DNA from 2 places in the Pantoea sp. B9002 genome. Region 1 is predicted to be linked to the other one. Evidence: predicted binding sites of a transcription regulator. Region 1 holds the regulator's gene; the other holds the start of a gene.
The links. Region 1 encodes PurR, which represses purine synthesis genes. Its sites were predicted from a motif close to CANGCAAACGTTTGCNTG; they were not measured.

Region 1 (3,145 bases):
TTATGTGGTCAGAATATGCGCTTGAAGTAGTGGATGCGGTGGCGCGCACCGGTAGTTTTAGCGCGGCAGCGCAGGAGCTGCATCGCGTGCCTTCTGCCGTCAGCTATACCGTGCGTCAGCTGGAAACCTGGCTGGCGGTGCCGCTGTTTGAGCGCCAGCATCGGGAAGTGGTGATGACACCGGCGGGCGAGCATTTTGTGCGTGAAGGCCGATCTGTTATCAAAAAAATGCTGGCAACTCGCCGACAGTGTCAGCAACTGGCAAATGGCTGGCGCGGCGAGTTGAGCATCGCGGTTGACTGCATTGTAAAACCGCAGCGCACGCGGCAGTTAGTGAAGGACTTCTATCGCCATTTTCCCGATATGGAGCTGATTATCAGCTACGAAGTGTTCAACGGCGTGTGGGATGCGTTGGCTGATGGTCGGGTGGATGTGGCGATTGGTGCAACCCAGGCAATTCCGGTGGGCGGACGTTTTGCCTTTCAGGACATGGGCGCGCTGAACTGGCGCTGTGTCGTAAGTCCCGATCATCCGCTGGTAAACAGCAAGGAGCTGGATGATGAAACCTTGCGGGCGTGGCCATCGCTGGTGCTGGAAGATACCTCGCGTGCGTTGCCGCGCCGTATGACATGGACGCTGGATAATCAGCGGCGGTTGGTGGTGCCAGAGTGGGAAACCGGGATGGATTGTTTGCTGGCAGGATTGTGCGTCGGAATGGTACCGGGCCATTTGGCGCGTCCGCTGCTGGACAGCCACAAACTGGTTGAACTGGCGCTGCCGCAGGCGTTTCCCGACAGTCCGTGCTGCGTAAGCTGGTCCGAACAGCGCGCGTCACCGGCGCTGGCGTGGTTACTGGCTTATCTCGGGGATGCCGAAACGCTGAACCACGAATGGCTCAGCGAAGTGTCGGCTTAGCGGCGATAGTCGCGGAACGGACCGTACGCCACCGAACGGCGTTCAATCAGCGTTGGCTGGACTTCGATTGTTTGCGGATCTTCGCGCTTGCTGGTAATGCGATCCAGCAGCATTTCCAGCGCTTTTTCACCCAGTTCGGCTTTCGGCTGGTGCACGGTGGTCAGCGCTGGGGTGAAATAGCGCGCGTTGCGCACGTTATCATAGCCAATCACCGAGATATCCTGCGGTACGCGCAAACCCATCTCATCAGCGGCGCAAATCGCGCCCATCGCCATGATATCGCCACCGCAGAACACCGCGGTTGGACGCTGTTTCTGATTTAAAATCTGCTGCATCGCCTGATAGCCCGATTCAGGTTCAAAGTCGCCCTGAACCACCCATTCCGGACGCACCGTAATGCCCGCTTCGTTCATTGCCTGCAGGAAGCCAGCATGACGTCCGCCGCCGGTGTTGCGCTCCATCTGGCCTGGAATGGCACCGATATCGCGATGGCCGCGTTCGATCAGATAACGCCCGGCGAGATAACCGCCCTGAAACGCATTGTCCTGCACGGTATCGGTGAAATCACCGCGTGACGCGCCCCAATCCATCACCACCATGGGGATATTGCGGTTCTCTTCCAGCATCTGCAGCAAATCGTCTGGATATTCCGAACACATCACCAGCAATCCATCGACGCGCTTTTGCGCCATCATCGACAGGTAAGCGCGCTGCTTTTGCAGATCGTTGTGCGCATTGCCGAGAATCAGCGTATAGCCGCGTTCGAAACACCGGTTCTCCACCGCTTCGATAATTTCAGCAAAGTAGGGCGCTTCGCTAGAGGTCGCCAGCAGACCCAAGGTTTTGGTGTGATTGACTTTGAGACTACGCGCCACGGCACTCGGCGAGTAGTGTAATTCTTTGATCGCTTCCCATACGGCGTTACGCGTCTCTTCCGCAACGAAACGCGTTTTGTTGATGACATGCGAAACCGTGGTGGTTGAGACACCCGCGCGTTTTGCGACATCTTTAATTGTTGCCATGAAAATGGTACTCCTGGGCTTATCGCAACTTACTGATAAGTATATTGTTAAACGTTTGCGTCTGCTAATGCTTTTACAGCCCAAAAAAGCGGGCAAAACGGTAGGTTCTAGCAGGCGAAATCACTTCATCACGCTGTAAATACAGCATGCGCAAAATCTGTTGCGCAACGAAAGGCGGCGATTCTAGCAAGCTGGCGCGGATAACACGAGATTTTTGCCCATTGCTGTGCGAAAATCGCCTTAACCCTGATGATTGTGTGACTAAGGAGTTGTGATGAATACCGACCTGAAGCTGGCGCTAATGACCACTGTTGGCGCACTGTTGATGATTATCGCCTTTAGCTTTACCGCGATCATGCATTAACAAAAAAGCCGGAGCTGAGAACAGCATCCGGCTTTTTTATCTTTGTTGCGCAACAACTAGCGAATGGTTTTTGGCGTCATCATACGACGCGCGCCCACATAGTGTTTCTGCCAGTAATCCTCACCCAATGCGCTAATCTGAATATCTTTGCCGGTACGCGGCGACTGAATGAATTTACCATCGCCGAGATACACGCCCACATGGTCGGCGGTGCCGCGATTATTGATGCGGAAGAACACCAGATCGCCTTTCTCCAGCATTTCACGCTTGATCGGTGCCGCATCGCGCAGGTGGTACATCTCATTAGCGGTGCGTGGGAGTTTGAATTTAACCAGATCTTTATAGGCGTACCACACTAAGCCGCTGCAGTCGAAACCGGTGTGTGGCGAAGCGCCGCCCCACTGATAAGGTTTACCGAGCTGACCCATTAATTTGGTCATCGCCGTTTCACGCGCTTTTTGGTAACGCTGGCGGTGCGCTTTACTCATTTTGATGCCGGTCAGTGCTAACGCTTCATCATTGACGGCGATCTCTGGCGTTTTCTTCGCTAACCGTTGATGACCGTATTTCTTAGCAGAGAGTTTCAGCGGGGATTTTTTGCTGGTGGTTTTGTGCAGCGCGGTTTCTGTTTTGGTCTGTTTTTTGAGTTTGAATTTTTGAACAGCAGTCAGGCGCGATTTTTTGGTGGTGGTTTTCACCGGACGTCGTTTGCGGCGCTCGTCTTCACGTGCGCTCTTTTTCTCTGCTTTAAGCGAACTGGCGTTAACGGGCGCATGCGGAGATGCAGCGGCCACATTAAAGAACAGTTGGGCTAAAGCCAGTATGAAAAGCGTAATTAGTAGACG
Region 2 (3,145 bases), on a different contig from region 1:
TGGCGCTGATTGCCGAAGCCTGGCCGAAAGAGAAGCGCAACCGCGCCTCGGCGTGGGTGGGAATTGGCTGGCAGCTTGGTGTGCTGCTGGCGGCCTTTATCACGCCGCCGCTGCTGAGCGTGATTGGCTGGCGCGGCATGTTCCTCGTCGGTTTGCTGCCGGCGCTGGTGTCGTTTGTGATTCGCCGCAGCATGGGCGAGCCGGAGAGCTTTACCCGCCACGTGGAGAAAACGCCGCAGCTCTCGTTTGGCGCACGTCTTAAATTGCTGTTCGCCGATCGTACCACCAGCAAAGCCAGCCTGGGGATTTTGATTCTTTGTTCAGTGCAGAACTTTGGTTACTACGGATTGATGATCTGGATGCCGAGCTATCTGTCGTCCAACTTCGGTTTCAGCCTGACCAAATCTGGCCTGTGGACCGCCGTGACGGTGGTGGGCATGACGTTCGGCATCTGGCTGTTTGGTGTGCTGGCCGATCGCTTCGCGCGCTGGAAAATCTTCCTGCTGTATCAGTTCGGCGCGGTGGTGATGGTGGTGGTGTATGCGCAGCTGCGCGATCCTACGGTGATGCTGTTTACCGGCGCGCTGATGGGGATGTTTGTGAACGGCATGATTGGCGGCTACGGCGCACTGATTTCCGACACTTTCCCGCCGCAGGCACGCGCGACAGCGCAGAACGTGTTGTTTAATTTGGGGCGTGGCGTGGGCGGCTTTGGTCCATTGGTGATTGGCCTGCTGGCGACCAATATCTCCTTCACCGCAGCGATTACGCTGCTGGCCCTGATTTATCTGCTGGATATCGCCGCCACGCTGTTCCTGCTGCCGAAGAAGCAGAGTAATGAGGATTCGTTAGGGGCGATTGGCTGATTTGGATTGTGCTGGCTGTCCCCCATCCCGGCCTTCCCCCATAAATGGGGGAAGGAGATGCTGCCACATGCAACTCCCAACTCATATATTGCAGCATCTTCCTCCCCCATTCATGGGGGAGGACCGAGGAGGGGGATAGCCAGCACGGACCGAGGAGGGGGACAGCCAGCACGAACCGAAGAGGGGGAAAGCGAGCACTACCCCACCAAATCCCAGCCACGCGCGCGCCACAGATCTGGCAACTGCGCCATATCATCAAAGCGCGTCACCAGCGGATGATCTAACTCGGGATTGTGCGCATCGGCGCAGTAGTAAAACACCGGAATCCCGGCTGCGATCCCTGCACGCGCGCCCGCCTCGGAATCATCCACCAGAATGCACTTCTCAATCGGCACCTGCATCTGCTCGGCGGCGTGATACATCAATTCCGGATCCGGCTTCCAGTGGTTAATGTCATATCCGCTATACAGCTTGCCCTCGAGATGCGGCAGCATGCCGGTCAATCCCAGCGAATGCTGCATCTTCTTCACCGTGCCATTTGAAACCACGCACATCGGCACTTTGACACTTTCCACCAGCGCTTTGGCACCGGCAATCGGCTTTAAATCGAGATCAAACAATCTAGCCACTTCGGCGCGATAGGCGGTTTCCACCTTGTCGAGCGGCAACTCAACCTGATGTTCGGCCGCCACATCGCGGATGATGTCGTAGAGCTTTACCCCTTTATACTGCTCAAACATCTGCTGCAGAGAGCGTTCAATACCGTAGCGGGCAAAGGTGTTGACGTAAGCTTGCGTACAGATCACTTCGCTGTCGACCAGCGTGCCGTCGCAATCAAAAAAAATACATTCAACCGACATCGCACATCATCCTTTTGTTAAACAATAAGCTGACACTCTAGCGCACTGAGCGCAGAAAGCGACCCTGAGCAACCGGTTGCGAATAATCAGTGTTTTGCCGCGCTAAACTCTATAGGATACGCGGCGATAAATTTTTTAGCGGAACAGTGGAATGACTAATCAGGGCCTTTTGCAGCGCATCTTCAAATTGCAGGAACACGGAACCACCGTGCGTACCGAAGTGATTGCCGGTTGCACGACTTTCCTGACGATGGTGTACATCGTTTTCGTTAACCCGCAAATTCTCGGTGTGGCGGGCATGGATACGCAGGCGGTGTTTGTTACTACCTGCTTGATTGCCGCGTTCGGCAGCATTCTGATGGGGCTGGTGGCGAATCTGCCGGTAGCACTGGCACCGGCGATGGGCCTGAACGCCTTCTTCGCCTTTGTGGTGGTCGGTGCCATGGGTTATTCGTGGCAGATTGGCATGGGCGCGATTTTCTGGGGCGCATTAGGCTTGCTGATCCTGACGCTGCTGCGCGTGCGTTACTGGATGATTGCCAACATTCCGCTCAGCCTGCGCGTTGGCATCACCGCCGGTATCGGCCTGTTTATCGCCATGATGGGGCTGAAAAACGCCGGCATCATCGTGCCAAATGCTGACACCATCGTTGCCGTTGGCAATCTGACCTCACACAGCGTGCTGCTTGGGGCGCTCGGTTTCTTCATCATCGCGATTCTGGCTTCACGCAACATCCATGCGGCGGTGCTGGTATCGATTGTGGTGACGACCGCGCTGGGCCTGATTATTGGCGATGTGAAATTCAGCGGCGTGTTCGCGGCTCCGCCAGCGATCACATCCGTTGTGGGTCAGGTTGATATCAAAGGCGCGTTCAACATCGGCATGGCCGGGGTGATCTTCTCCTTTATGCTGGTGAATCTGTTCGACTCATCCGGCACGCTGATTGGCGTGACCGATAAAGCCGGGCTGACCGACGAGAAAGGCACTTTCCCGCGCATGAAGCAGGCGCTGTACGTTGATAGCATCAGTTCGGTGACCGGTTCGCTGATTGGTACCTCATCGGTGACCGCCTACATTGAAAGTTCGTCCGGCGTGGCGATCGGCGGTCGTACCGGCCTGATGGCGGTGATCACCGGGATTCTGTTCCTGCTGGTGATGTTCCTGTCACCGCTGGCGGCGATGGTGCCGTCTTATGCGGCGGCGGGCGCGCTGATTTACGTTGGCGTATTGATGACGGCGTCGCTGTCACGCGTGCAGTGGGACGATCTCACCGAAGCGGTGCCAGCATTCGTTACTGCGGCGATGATGCCATTCAGCTTCTCGATCACCGAAGGTATCGCGCTGGGCTTTATCTCTTACTGCGTGATGAAGTTGGGAACCGGCCGCTGGCGTGAAATCAGCCCGTGCGTGGTGGTGGT

Region 2: the regulator PurR is predicted to act here: its motif matches at 1,792-1,809, upstream of HX773_RS22045 (NCS2 family permease).

The regions. Positions count from the first base shown of each region.
Region 1 is NZ_JACAPA010000017.1:17,087-20,231, reverse strand. It holds gene punR (DNA-binding transcriptional activator PunR) at 3-914, shown strand; gene purR (HTH-type transcriptional repressor PurR) at 911-1,936, opposite strand; gene HX773_RS11090 (YnhF family membrane protein) at 2,211-2,300, shown strand; gene HX773_RS11085 (C40 family peptidase) at 2,357-3,145, opposite strand, start outside.
Region 2 is NZ_JACAPA010000052.1:38,144-41,288, forward strand. It holds gene HX773_RS22035 (MFS transporter) at 1-866, shown strand, start outside; gene yieH (6-phosphogluconate phosphatase) at 1,064-1,726, opposite strand; gene HX773_RS22045 (NCS2 family permease) at 1,878-3,145, shown strand, end outside.